One region of the Actinoalloteichus sp. GBA129-24 genome, then DNA from elsewhere that is predicted to be linked to it. Evidence: predicted binding sites of a transcription regulator. Region 1 holds the regulator's gene; the other holds the start of a gene.
The links. Region 1 encodes LexA, which represses DNA repair genes until DNA is damaged. Its sites were predicted from a motif close to CGAACACGTGTTCG; they were not measured.

Region 1 (7,275 bases):
CTACACCGACACCGTGGGCTTCGTCCGGCACCTGCCGCACCAGCTCGTCGACGCGTTCCACTCCACGCTGGAGGAGGTCGGCGAGGCACAGCTGCTGGTGCACGTCGTGGACGGTGCGGACCCGATGCCGGAGCGTCAGGTCTCCTCCGTGCGCGACGTCCTGACCGAGATCACCAAGGATCGCGACGAGCAGATGCCGCAGGAGCTGCTCGTGGTGAACAAGACGGATGCGGCCGACGAGGTCGCCATCGCCCGGCTGCGGCATCTGTTCCCCGACGCGGTCTTCGTCTCCGCCCGTACCGGTGTCGGCGTCGAGGCGCTCCAGGAACGGATCGCCGAGCTGATTCCCCGGCCGGACGCGCTCGTCGAGGTCTTCGTGCCTTACACGGATGGTCGGCTCGCCGCGCGACTGCACGCGGAGGGCGAGGTCTTGGAAGAACGGCATTCTGATGAGGGCACCACGATCCGGGCGAGGGTGGGCGCGAGCCTGGCCGCCGAGTTGTCCGACTCGATCGTGGAGCCTGCCGCGTACTGACCGAGTCGGGGCGAGGGCGGCGCAGTGGGTTGCGCCGCTGCTCGCCGTAGGCATGGTGACCTCGGCGCCCTCGGCCTGGGCAGCCGTCTCGGTTCCCGCGCCGGAGCCGGTGTGCGTGATGACCGACCCGGCGATCACCATGCTGTCGGGCCTGGTGTCCGACGGCGACCGCTGGTACATGGTGAACGATCACGATCCGCTCGTGCAGGTCTTCGTGGTCAATCGGGACTGCGTCGTCGAGCGCGTGATACCGACCGGGGTCGATCATTACGACGTGGGTGATCTCGCGATGGCCCCCGACGGGACCCTGTGGGTCGCGGAGACCGGTGACAACCGGCATCGGCGGGAGACGGTCGCCCTCGTGTCGATCCGGCCCGACGGGGTCGCGGCGCTGCACCGGCTTACCTACCCCGACGGGCCGCGCGACGCCGAGGCGCTGCTGATCGGTCGAGACGGCGTCCCCTACATCGTCACGAAGGAATTGATCGGGCCCGCCGAGATCTATCGTCCTGCCGAGCCGCTGGCCGTTCCCGGCCCGGTGCCGTTGGAACGGGTCGGGTCGGTTCGGCTGAGCGGCTCCGACACACCGGGTGGCCCGGTGCCGGGTTTCGTCGGTTCCTTCCTGGTCACCGGCGGTTCGGTTCATCCAGACGGGACCGTGGTGGCCCTGCGCACCTATACCGATGCCTATCTCTTTCCCGCACCCGACGGAGACGTCCTGAGTGCCTTGGCGGGCGAGCCGCTGCGTATCCCGCTGCCGGACGAGCCACAGGGCGAGGCAGTGGCGTGGGAACCCGACGGGACCCTGCTCAGTGGCTCTGAGGGCGCCGACCAGCCGATCCGTGCGGTCCCCGATGCCACGGGGCTGCTCGCGGCGGAGCTGGAACGTCGGGATCGGGAGGCCGGTCTCTCGTCCGAATCGGCCGCCGAACCCGCCGAACCCGGACGGGACGCGCCGCCGTCCGCCGCCCCGGCGGACACACAGTCGTCAGAGGGCCCGCCCGGCCTGCGGCAGGTCGGCATCAGCGTGGCCGCAGTGACGCTGGCGGCGGGAGTGCTGCTGTGGTGGCGCCGTGGAGGAGGCGGCGCAAGGTGCTGATCAGGGCGGCCGTCGATTCGGCGAATCGGAGAGGCGGGTCGCTTGAGCGGGGCGGTCGGCCGGCGTCGCGGGGTCTGCCCGGGTGCGTGTGCGGGTGCTTGTCCGAGCAGGCTCGGGCCGGATGTCGCGCAAACCGACCTGCTGGCTGGCCGCGGAAGAGCCCGCCTCGCTGAGCATGTGACGCCGACGGTTGTCCGCCGGGCGTGCGGTGCGCCCGGCAGCACGGGCCGCTTCGCCTCGTGGCGGTGAACCGGTGGGAGCACTCTGCTGACTCCCGCAGCGCAGCAACGGGCACCCGAGCACGCGTCGGCGTCGGCGCGCCGCGAACACCGGCTCGGTGTCCTGGCGTGGCCGCCGAAGACCCTCAGGCGGGGTGCTCCTGCTCCCCGCCACCGTGTCGAACTCGCGACGTGTCGAACTCGCGACGTGCCCGGAGAGCGTCCGTCGGGTACCCCCGGCCGAAGCGGCTGCCCCCGTGCCGATCAGAGCCTGCGGAGCACGGCGACGACCTTGCCGAGGATCGTCGACTCGTCGCCCAGAATCGGCTCGTAGGCCGGGTTGTGCGGCATGAGCCACACGTGGTCGTCGCGTCGTTTGAGCGTCTTCACCGTGGCCTCGCCGTCGATCATCGCGGCGACCACGTCGCCGTTCTCGGCCGTGGGCTGTTGGCGGACGACGACCCAGTCGCCGTCGGTGATCGCCGCGTCGATCATCGAGTCACCCGCGACCTTCAGCAGGAAGAGCGAGCCTTCGCCGACGATCTCGCGCGGCAGCGGGAAGACGTCCTCCACGGCCTGTTCGGCGAGGATCGGCCCGCCTGCGGCGATCCGACCCAGCATGGGCACGTACACGGGCGCGCCGTCCTGGTCGGGGTCCGCAGTGGCTGGTGCCTGCGGGACGCGGTCGATGGGGAGCACGCCGACGGCCCGAGGACGGTTCGGGTCGCGGCGCAGGTAGCCCTTGCGCTCCAGTGTCCTGAGCTGGTGAGCGACCGACGACGTCGACGTCAGGCCGACCGCCTCGCCGATCTCACGCACGCTCGGCGGATAGCCGTTGCGGTCGAGCCACTCCCGGATCACCTCCAGCACCCGATGCTGCCGGGGCGTCAGTGCCTCGACCGAGGCGGCCTCGGACTGCTCGGGTAGTGCACGCACCGCCGCGCCATCGCGCGCGCCGCCGGTGTCCTGCGCCGTCGTCTTGCGTGCCATCTCGTGCCTCCCGGCCTGTCGTGCAGGCCTTGCTCCCGCCACCCTCTCGGGTGCCCCATCAGTCATTCTCACGCTTTGTGCTCGTGAAGAGACCACAACGGTAACTCGTGACCTACGCAAGATCAAACACCTGTTCGAAGGAATTCGCCCCTTGGGCTGGCCTTCCCGCGAATGCAGTGGTAGAAAATCGCACAGGGGTTCGATCGAACAGCTGTTCGATTCATGAAAGACCTTCGCGGGAGGACTCGTGACCATTACCTCCGACGAGCGCACGCGACGCGATCACGGCGATCAGTGTGCGCCCGCGCCGCCTCGGGCGCCCGTCCGTCGCGTCGGGCGTGCGGGTGCGGCGCGGGCGTCTGCTCGCCATGGGCGTCTGCTGCGCCTCGGGTCGTCCTGTTCGGCGGGCGGTTCCGGCATGCATCGTGCTCGGTCGGCTCCCGCGGCCCGCCTCGGCGCGTCCACTCGGCCGGTCCGGCCGATCGGTCTGCTCGGCCTGGCGGGGCTGGTCCTGGTGCTCGTCGCGCTGCTGCTCGGCATGGCCTGGGGGGCCGCGCGTCCCTCCTCCGCGGGCCCGGTTCCGGAAGCGACGACGATCACCACGGTGGGCGCGGGCGAGACGGTCTGGTCGATAGCGAGGCGGGCGGTTCCTGGCAGCGCTCCAGCCGAGGTCGTCGACCGGATTCGGCTGCTCAACGGCCCCGAGGTCGCCGAGTTACGCGTCGGCCGGGTGCTGCGGGTGCCCGCGGCGGGCGACCACGCGCGGGGGTGATTCGGCTGCGGCGCGTCAGGTCGTCACAACCGGCGTGTCGGACCGCCTGTCGACTTGCAATCCGATCGATCGGAGCCTAGGTTCTACCCCAACATCTTGTGGTCGCAACGGGCTTACGTGTCCACAGATTGGGGTTCTGCCACAGCTCGTGCTGATGCGGTGGCAGAGCGACACTGGCTGTTCGGTGATCGGTTATGTGAGGTGATGGATCGTGCGGTGCCCGTTCTGTAGGCACCCCGACTCGCGAGTGGTCGACTCCCGTGAGGTGGAGGACGGCCAGGCGATTCGGCGCAGGCGATCCTGCTCGGACTGCGGTCGGCGGTTCACCACCGTGGAGGAGTCGGTTCTCGCCGTGGTGAAGCGTTCCGGGGTCACCGAGCCGTTCAGCCGCGACAAGGTCGTCCGAGGCGTTCGTCGTGCCTGCCAGGGCAGGCCGGTCGATGAGGACGCGCTACAGCAGTTGGCACATCGGGTCGAGGAGGCCATCCGGGCGACCGGATGCGCCGAGATCCCCAGCAACGAGGTCGGGCTGGCGATCCTCAGCCCACTGCGCAGCCTCGACGAGGTCGCTTATCTGCGCTTCGCGAGCGTGTACAGATCCTTCTCCTCGGTGGAGGACTTCGAGAAGGAGATCGCCGATCTGCGGACGGCGGACCCTGCGGACGAGCGGCCTTCGGGAGAGGCCTTCGTCTGATCGACGCGCCGACGGGCGGTGGTCGCGGCCCTTCTCGGCGGACAGGTGGGAATCACAGTGCGGTACCGCCACGGCTCGATCCGGGGCGGCCGATGCGCGACGACACAGTGCGGTACCTAGCCGGGTCGTGGTCGGACGGACGAGGGGATCGTCCGGTCGGGCCCTGGAGAATGAGAGTGAGCGGCATGACAGAGACCGTCGGGAGTGCACCGGCACGGTCCAAGCGGGCCAAGTCGGCGGCGAACGCGGCGAACACGGCGTCCTCCTCGGGGGAGCCCGCCGACGGCGCGGGGGCGCGTCTTCGGGTGCGCCGAGTGCACACCACCGAGGGAGTCCATCCCTACGACGAGGTGACGTGGCAGCACCGCGACGTGGTGATGACGAACTGGCGTGACGGTTCGATCAACTTCGAGCAGCGCGGCGTCGAATACCCGGACTTCTGGTCGGTCAACGCCGTCAATATCGTCACGAGCAAGTACTTCCGGGGCGCGGTGGGCTCCGAGCATCGGGAGCACAGCCTTCGACAGCTCATCGATCGCGTCGTCAAGACCTACGTCGCGGCAGGCGTCGAGAACGCCTACTTCGACACCGACGAGGACGCGGTCGTCTTCGAGCACGAGCTGACCTGGATGTTGTTGCACCAGGTGTTCAGCTTCAACTCCCCGGTGTGGTTCAACGTCGGGACGAGCTCGCCGCAGCAGGTCTCGGCCTGTTTCATCCTCGCCGTCGACGACACGATGGAGTCGATCCTCAACTGGTACCGCGAGGAGGGTCTGATCTTCAAGGGCGGTTCTGGCGCGGGACTGAACCTGTCGCGAATCCGTTCCTCTCGAGAACTGCTCTCCTCTGGCGGCACCGCCTCCGGGCCGGTCTCGTTCATGCGCGGCGCCGACGCCTCGGCAGGCACCATCAAGTCTGGCGGTGCCACCCGCCGCGCCGCCAAGATGGTGGTCCTCGACGTCGATCACCCCGACATCGCGGAGTTCGTCGAGACCAAGGCCAAGGAGGAGGCGAAGGTCCGCGTGCTGCGCGACGCGGGCTTCGACATGGACCTCGGCGGCTCCGACATCGTGTCGGTGCAGTACCAGAACGCCAACAACTCCGTGCGGGTCTCGGACGAGTTCATGCGCGCCGTGGAGTCCAAGGGCGACTTCGGCCTTCGTGCCAGGATCACCGGCGAGGTGATCGACGAGGTCGATGCGGAAGACCTCTTCGGCAAGATCGCCCAGGCCGCCTGGGAGTGCGCCGACCCCGGCATTCAGTACGACGGGACGATCAACGACTGGCACACCTGCCCGGAGTCGGGACGGATCTCGGCGTCGAATCCGTGCTCGGAGTACATGCACCTGGACAATTCGAGCTGCAACCTCGCCTCGCTCAACCTGATGAAGTTCCTCAAGGCGGACGGCACCTTCGACGGTGAGCTTTTCGAGAAGTCCGTCGAACTGGTCATCACCGCGATGGACATCTCCATCTGCTTCGCGGACTTCCCGACCGAGGCCATCGGCGACACCACCCGTCGCTTCCGGCAGTTGGGCATCGGCTACGCCAACCTGGGCGCGCTGCTGATGGCGACCGGGCATGCCTACGACTCCGAGGGCGGCCGCTCGCTCGCCGCCGCCATCACCTCGTTGATGACCGGCGTCGCCTACCGGCGTTCGGCCGAACTGGCGGGAATCGTCGGTCCGTACGAGGGATACGCCCGTAACGCCGAGGCGCACCAGCGCGTCATGCGCAAGCACTCGGCGGCCAACGACGAGATCCGCACGCTGCACGCCAACGACGCCGCGGTGCGCACACTGGCTAGCCGGGCATGGCAGCAGGGGCTCGAGGTCGGCGCGCGCAACGGGTGGCGCAACGCGCAGGCGAGCGTGCTCGCCCCCACCGGCACCATCGGTCTGATGATGGACTGCGACACCACCGGCATCGAGCCGGACCTGGCGCTGGTGAAGTTCAAGAAGCTCGTCGGCGGCGGGTCGATGCAGATCGTCAATCAGACGGTGCCCCGCGCTCTGTCCTCGCTCGGCTATCAGCAGGAGCAGGTGGAGGCGATCGTCGAGTACGTCGCCGAGCACGGGCACGTGATCGATGCTCCGGGCCTGCGCGTCGAGCACTACGAGGTCTTCGACTGCGCCATGGGCGAGCGTTCCATCTCGCCGCTGGGCCACGTTCGCATGATGGCGGCGGTGCAGGCCTTCATCTCGGGGGCGATCTCCAAGACGGTGAACATGCCGGAGGACGCGACCGTCGAGGACGTCAAGGAGATCTACTTCCAGGGCTGGAAGCTGGGCCTCAAGGCGTTGGCGATCTACCGGGACAACTGCAAGGTCGGCCAGCCGCTGTCGGTGTCCAAGAGCAGCACGGCGGAGAAGTCGCCGGAGACCGTGGTCGAGTACCGGCCGGTCCGTAAGCGGCTCCCCAAGAAGCGTCCGAGCCAGACCTACTCCTTCACGGTCGGCGGCGCCGAGGGTTACCTGCACGCGGGCTCCTACCCGGATGACGGGCTGGGCGAGATGTTCGTGAAGCTCGGCAAGCAGGGGTCGACGCTGGCAGGCGTGATGGACGCCTTCTCCATGTCCATCTCCGTCGGTCTGCAGTACGGCATCCCGCTGGAGTTCTACGTCTCGAAGTTCCAGAACCTGCGCTTCGAGCCTGCGGGCATGACCGACGACCCGGACATCCGCATCGCCACCAGTGTGCTGGACTACCTGTTCCGTCGGATGGCCCTGGACTACCTGCCCTACGACAAGCGGGCCGGGCTGGGCGTGTTCACGGCGGCCGAGCGCACCGCACAGGTCGAGGCTGACTACCCGGACACCTCGGCGCCGGTGAGCGAGAAGGTCGACTTCGAAGGGCTGCAGACCTCCGTCGACGCCGACCGGAAGCCCGCCGTCGAGGGACAGCCGGACCGGGCGGCCGGCAGTTCCACGGAGCTGATGGAGCTGAGGCTGGGCAAGGCGGCCGACG
Region 2 (7,275 bases), 1.0 Mb from region 1:
GGCCGACCTCTGGCAAGTCGAGTTACGCCGGGCCGACCCGGCCGGATCGAGCTACGCACGATCGAGCCGAGCCGGACCGACCCCGCCAGACCCAGCCCAGCCCAGCCCAGCCGGATCCAACCCAGTCGGACCGTTCTGCCAAGCCAGCCAGAATCGCATCGAGTCGGGCTGGCGCAGTTGGGCTGAACTGGGCTGAGCAGCGCCTCGGTCTAGTCACCGGGCCGGGATCGTCCCACTGCTACGCGTCTTTGCAGGTCCGGTCAGCGCTGACCGCAATCGGCATCGGCATCGGATTGGCATTGGCATTGGCATTGGCATTGGCATTGGCATTGGCATCAGTCGAGACCAGGATCAGTCGGCGCGGATGTCCGTCAACACCGACATCCGTCAACACCGACTTTCGCCGGCTCCAGTCCGTACCGATGCCAGTCACAGCGATGCCCGCCAGCAGCAACACCGACACTGATCGACGCCGACGCCGACGCAGCCGATCACCGATCACCGATCACCGATCACCGATCACCGATCGTGATCGACCTGGCGGTCCCGGCGGCCAAGTCCCCGTGCAAGCAGGACCAGCAGGACCATGCCGCCGACTGCCACCGGAACGGAGATCGCCGCACCGCCGACCTCGTGCCGTGTCGTCGGTACCGGCGGCCACACATCGCCCGAGGTACGCAGCACCTCGATCTGCCCGCCGACCGTCGTGGCGTTCTCAGCCGTCACCAGGTAGAAGCCCTCATCCTCCGGACAGGCCAGCCAGTTTCGGACAGCCGGCTCGCCGGTCGCCGTGCCGCCGAGCGCGCGATCCTGCACTTCGACCGTGCAGGCCTCCGGACTCCCCAATGCCTCCGTGCCCAGCCGGGCACCGTCGACCGTCAACACCACGAGCGCCCACGCCGCCCAGACCAAGGCGATCGGGCCCAACGGCCACCGTCTACCGCCTGCGGCCAGCAGGATGCCCACGGCGAAGGCAAGCACCCCTCCCATGCCGAGCGGGGTGAAGGCGGTGGCCACCGCGATCGGCCCCGACGACGCGGCACCCCACGCCGTCACCACTCCGATCACCATCGCGACGAGCCCACCTGTCGCGAGCAGCGTCCCGACTCCCCGGCGAGGTCGCCCCAGAATGGACCGCGTTCCGTCCACGATGCGACCTCGTCGTCCGCTGCCTGCCGTCGTCACGTCGTCACCGTCTCTTCTCGTGTCAGGCGGTCTCCATCTCCAGGGTGGACCCCGTACGGGAACGACGCACCCGCAAGCGGGTCGGAATGCGCTGCCGCAACTCCTCGACATGGGACACGAGCCCCACTATGCGCCCGCCCGCGCGGAGTTCGTCGAGCGTGTCCATCACGAGGTCCAAGGTGTCGGGGTCGAGGCTCCCGAAGCCCTCATCGACGAACAACGTGTCGAGAAGTGCGCCTCCCGTCTCCGCCGCGACGACATCGGCCAGGCCTAACGCCAGGGCCAGTGAGGCCAGGAACGACTCGCCCCCGGAGAGGGTCTTCGCCGGGCGCGCTCGGCCGGAATAGTCGTCGACGACATCCAGCCCGAGGCCGCCCCTTTTTCCTCGGGCACCTCCCGCATCCGAATGCACGAAGGAGTACCGGCCCTGGCTCATCCGTTGCAGCCTGCGGGTGGCCGTCACCGCCACCTCTTCGAGCCGAGCGGCCAGCACATAGGACCGCAACGACATCTTCCGGCTGTTCTGGCCGCGCCCGTTCACGACATCGGTCAGGGCCGAGAGGGTCGCGAAATCCGACTCCACCGGCGCGAGTTCTCGGGCAGCCTCGGTCCATCGCGCCGCCAGCCCGGCCAGTTCCTCATCGGCCGCCTCGGCCGCCCGCAACCGGGCGACGGCCTCTTCCGCCGTGCGGCGCGCACTGTCCGCCACTGCTGTCAGGACCTCGACGTCCGGAACCTCGGCGGTCTCGGCCTCGTGGAGCGCCGGATCAGCAAGCTCGGCGCGCAACGCTGTCTCCTGCCGATCGACGGACCGCAGGGCTTCGTCGAGTCGGGTCATGGCGGGCTCGTCGCGCGATGCCGCCAGGGCATCGTCCACCCCGTCGAATCCCGCCTGTGCGACCGCCGCGCGCAACCGATCGCACCGATCGCGCAGTCGCTCCGCCGACTCGACGGCAGCGACGGTGCACTCGGCTAGCTTGTCGACGACCTCGGCGGTCGCCAGCAGCACCCGCCGCCGCGCAGAGACGTCGGGAAAGCCGGCCGCAGCCGCCGTGAGCCGGTCGGCCCGCTCGGCGATGAGTTGCTCCAGGTGCTCCACCCTGCTGCGAACCGAACCAAGCTCGCCCTCGACCGTCAATCGATCGCGATGCAGTTCAGCCGACTCCTGCTCCAGACGATGCAGGAGATCAGCTCGCTCGCTCTCGCGGGCCGCCAGGTCTACGGCGACAGACAGCTCCGTCGCGGCCTCGTCCAGTGCCGTGGACAGCTCCGGCTCGCTGCGGCAGGCAAGCTGTTCGAGGATCGTGTCCCGCGCGAGCAGCTCGGCCTGCACACGCGCAGAGGCCGCCTCCCTGGCCAGCGCAGCCTGGTGTTCTGCGTCGACGGCCGTCTGCTCCTGCAGCTCGGTGACCAGGGACGTGTGCTCGGCAGGTGCCGGGTGATCGCGCGAACCGCACACCCCACAGGGCCCGTCCGGCACCAGTGCCCCCGCCAGCTCGGCAGCCATTCCTGCCAGCCGTCGATCCCGCAGATCGAGCAACAGCTCACGCGCGATCTGATGAGCGTCGACGGCGTCCTGCCCGGCCTGTCGAGCCGCGACCAGACGCTCCTCGGCCGAGGGCAGTTCACGTGCGGAGGCACACAGCCGGGTCAGTTCGTCATGTCGTGTCCGGAGCCCGTCGAGGGCAGCCGAGGCGGCCGTGGCCTCGGCCAGCTCGCGCCGCGCCTCATTCAACTCGGTGGGCAGCTGCTCGGCACGACGTTCGAGTTCGGCGAACGCCTTCTCGGCCTGGTCCCGGTCCGAGAGGGCCTCGGCCAGCCGCAGCCGATCCGGTTCCTGACGCTCGGCTTCCGCGACCAGCCCGGCCAGCCTGCCCGACTCCTCCCGACGAGCGGCCGCGAACGCGCGGAGATCCGCCGCCGAGGACCGGTCGGCAGGACTCTCATCCTGGTCGACGACGAAGGCATCCGAACAGGACCGTTCCACCGTCGTCTCGTCGGGCCGTACCGATGGGACGAGTTCCGTGACCGAGGCGTCGCCTGCGTTCTCCGGCCACGTGGCGGCGACGGCGCGGACCTCGTCCTGTGCCGCCGCGACCCTCTGACGCCGATCGTGCAGGTCGGTCGCCGCCCGGAGTCGCTCCTGCTCCTCGGCGGCGACCGGTGCGGCCCGGCGAGCATCGGCGAGCTCCTCAGCCCACGCCACCCGCTCGTCGTGCCGCTCGGCGAGTTCGTCCAGCCGGGCGAGGAGTTCTCGTCGACGAGCGGCAGCGGCAGCCTGGCGCGCCCCGTCGACGGCCGCCTGTTCCGCACGTCGCCGTCGGTCGGCGGCGAGCCGTTCCGACTCTCCTGCCTCATTCCGTTCTTCGACGACTCGCCCCCGCACCGCGTCCACCCACGCAGCCACCGGCTCGTCGTCCTGCGGCGGCTCCGTTCCCGCCGCCTGAGCTATCCGGGCGACGAACTGCTCCACCCCTCGGCGTGCCGTCTGCACGTCCTGGTGTCGCGCCGTGCGCCGTTCGCGGAACCAGCGCTCGGTGTCGGCGAATCGCTGAGTGCCGAAGAGCTGTTCCAGCAGCTTCTCGCGATCCTCGGTCTCAGCTCGCAGGAACTGGGCGAACTCGCCCTGCGGGAGGAGGACGACCTGGAAGAACTGGGTGTAGGTCATCCCGATCAGCCTGCCGACCGTCCTGGCCACCTCGTCGATCCGGCTCAGACCGTCCGGGGGGTAGCCGACGGGCACGCTGCCGAGCCAGCCAAGCGACACCTTCGCCTGCACTGTGGTCGTGCCGGAGCCGCGCTTCTTAGGTCGCTCGAACTCGGGACTGCGAACGATTCTGATGCGATGTCCCTGGATAGTGAGCTCCAGTTCCACTCTGGTCGCGACGGTGTCCGCAGCATGATCACATCGCAGCCTGCGTACCTGGCCTCTCGCACCGGGAACCTGCCCGAACAACGCGTAGGCGACGCCGTCGAGCAGCGTCGTCTTTCCTGCGCCGGTCTCGCCGTGCAGGAGGAACAGGCCGTCCGCGCTCAACGCATCGAAGTCGACGTGCACCGTGCCCCGATACGGGCCGAACGCCGTCATCGCCAACCGATGAAGCCTCACGATCGCACCTGCTCTCCGCCGACCGAATTGAATGCGTCATCGAGCAGCCGCAGCTCGACCTCGTCGGGTTGCGCGCCTCGGCAGTCGGCGACGAAGGAGGCGGCGAGCTCCCGATCGTTCTTGCCTCGGACGGCCTCGGAGTAGTGCAGCCCGGCATTCACCAGCCCGCCCGCAGGCTGCCAGTCCAGGTGCACGGCATGGGGAAAGCGCTCCTGGAGCCGTCGCATCGGCTCCAGGGGGCGAACGCGATCAGTCAGGGTGACCGAGAGGTAGCACTCGGCCAGGGCCTCGTGTTCCGGGTCCGCCAGCAGATCGTCGAGCCTGCCCGTCAGCATCGCGAGTCTGCGCGGAACCGGCAGTTCATGTCGGCGCACCTCGCCGAGCCCGTCGGCGTCGAGGTCGACGAGCCACACCGACTTGCGGTGTGCCCGCTCGGAGAACGAGTACGCGAGTGGACTCCCCGAGTAGCGGAGTTCTGGTCGCAGGGTCTGCGGTCCGTGTAGATGGCCCAGTGCGACGTAGTCGATTCCCGCGAACACCGACGCGGGCACCTGCTCGACCCCGCCGATCGCGATCTTGCGCTCCGACTCGCTGCCCTGGCCGCCGGTGACGAATGCGTGTGCCAGCACCACGGATCGCACTCCGGGACCACGAGCCGAGAGATCGGCGGTGATCCGTCGCATCGCCTCGGTGAGGACGCCGGTGTGGCCTGCCTCGATGCGCCGCCCGTCGAGCTCCATGCTGTGCCGGGCCGGGTCCGGGTCCAGGTAGGGAATTCCGTAGAAGGCCACCGCTCCGTGCTCGTCGTCGAGGACGACGGGAGCGTCCAGCCCGGAGATGCGGGTCCGCAGATGCAGCCCGCCTGCCGCGGCGAAGTCCGCATACGCCCCCAGTCTGGGAGCCGAGTCGTGGTTTCCCGGAGTGAGCACGATGGTGGCGCCCGCGTCCCGCAGTGCCGCGAGGACGTGGTGACAGACGCCGACCGCCTCGCCGGACGGCACGGCACGGTCATAGAGATCGCCCGCGATGACGACCACGTCGACTCCTTCCGCCCGCACCAGTTCTGCCAGTCCTGCCAACACATCCCGTTGATCGCCGAGCAGATCTCGACCGTGGAACGTACGGCCGAGATGCCAGTCGGAGGTGTGGAGGATGCGCATGCCGTCACGCTAGAGGCCGTCGGCGCGCAGATCACTCTCAACCCCCGAGATCCACTCGAACGTGTGTTCGACAGTCCGATCACGAGCATCCACCACCTCGGGTGGGCCATGATCGGTCCAGGACGACTTCGTCCACTCGGGACGAGACCGGCAGGAGGTTGGACATGTCCGCAGTAGTGATCAGCACTGCGGCGATCGTGCTCGCGCTGGCTCTCGCGGGCGCTCTCGCCCTGGTGTGGCGGCTCTACACCGACAGCGTGCGGCGCACCGATGCCGCGATGGACATGGTGGGCGCGGAACGGACCAGATCCGCAGAGCACCAGGCGGCGCTGCGCCGTTATGAGGTCGCGTTCGCCTCGATCAGCGGGCGAGGCGAGTTGGGCGAGCAGATGCTCGTTGAGACGGCCAAGGCTCTGGGCCTGCGCGAAGGTCTGCACTTCACGGTCCAGACCGACCTGGCGGGCGGCGGCTCGGCACGGCCCGACCTCGTCCTCTCGGTCGGCGACGGCAGGCAGGTCCCGGTCGACGCCAAGACCAGCCTGGCCTGCTGGGTGGAGGCGGTCGAGACCGACGACGCGACGGAGCGGGCCGACGCACTGCGCGTCCATGCCCGCAACATTCGCGCCCGCGCCGCCGAACTGGCAGGACGGGAATACCAACGCTGGGCCGACGCCATCTACGGGGCGATCATGTTCGTCCCCTCCGACGCGGCCGTCGTTGCCGCTCTCGACACCGACCCGCACCTGCTGCGATGGCTGCTCGACCGCCGGGTATTCCTGTGTGGTCCGACAGGCTTCGGCGTGCTGGCCTCCGCCGCACTGTTCTCGGCCACGGAGCGCGCCTTGGCCGAGGACGTCGAGCAGGTCCGACGTCAGGCCGCTGCGGCGCACCGGTCGGCGGGTGCCGCCGTCGACGCGGTCAATCTGTCGAGCACCCATCTGCAGAGATTCCTGTCCGCGCGGAGGAGGGAGCTCGACGCACTGGAGGGTTTCAGGGCCGCCACGGAGCCACTACAGGAGGCGGCAGCCAGCCCCACGGGGCTCGCCTCCGTCCGGCGAGACGAGACGGTCGCGGCCTTAATACCAGCCGAGCGGCAGTCGCTGCCCGAGCCGTCGCACGAACCGATCGGCGCCAATGGAGACGACTGATGAATCTGGACTGAACGGCCAAGGACGACATTCACCCGACCTGCCCGGATGGTGAACTCGCCAGTCCGACCGAATCCATACGGTGAACAGATTACGGTGGACGCCGTGAGCGCCTCCCGCGACCGTGAACAGCTGCTGTCTGCCGACGAAGAGCCGACAGAGATCCCTTGGGCCGAGCGATCGGCATTCCGCGACTCCCGAGGGATCACCTGGTGGATGGCGATCCTGGTCGCGCTCGGGTCCACCCTGATCGGCACCCTCGTCGACGTGCTGTTCCTTGACGGGCCCCGGCTCGTCTCCCAGGTGATCTACGCGCTCGGCTGCGTACTTGCCGTGGCGCTGGTTCAGCGGCAGAGCCTGTTCGGGCCGATCGTCCAGCCGCCCCTGATCCTGGGGGTGTCACTCCCGCTGATCCTGTGGTTGACGGGGAGCTCCGCCGGCGGCGGCATGGCGGGGATGGTCCTGAACCTGGGACTGCCACTGATCGACGCCTTTCCGGTGATGGGAATCACCACCGTGCTCACCGTGGGGATCGGGCTTGCCCGTTACTTTCTGCAACGAGAGCCGCTGCTGGACGCAGAGGACGAGTCCACCCCGGTCAGGAAGAAGACCGCCGACGCCCGGAAACGACCCACGAGGAAGTCTCGGACCGGCGCGGACCGGTCCGACGAGT

Region 2: a site for LexA is predicted at 5,511-5,524, ahead of UA75_RS04300 (exonuclease SbcCD subunit D). Genes of this name have one in related genera too.

Annotation. Positions count from the first base shown of each region.
Region 1 covers NZ_CP016077.1:1,911,464-1,918,738, forward strand. The annotation lists gene hflX (GTPase HflX) at 1-535, shown strand, start outside; gene UA75_RS08680 (hypothetical protein) at 654-1,634, shown strand; gene lexA (transcriptional repressor LexA) at 2,117-2,842, opposite strand; gene UA75_RS08690 (LysM peptidoglycan-binding domain-containing protein) at 3,261-3,614, shown strand; gene nrdR (transcriptional regulator NrdR) at 3,826-4,308, shown strand; gene UA75_RS08700 (vitamin B12-dependent ribonucleotide reductase) at 4,494-7,275, shown strand, end outside.
Region 2 covers NZ_CP016077.1:909,250-916,524, reverse strand. The annotation lists gene UA75_RS04315 (hypothetical protein) at 239-457, opposite strand; gene UA75_RS04310 (hypothetical protein) at 520-1,149, opposite strand; gene UA75_RS04305 (AAA family ATPase) at 1,208-4,294, opposite strand; gene UA75_RS04300 (exonuclease SbcCD subunit D) at 4,291-5,454, opposite strand; gene rmuC (DNA recombination protein RmuC) at 5,619-6,602, shown strand; gene UA75_RS04290 (DUF6542 domain-containing protein) at 6,708-7,275, shown strand, end outside.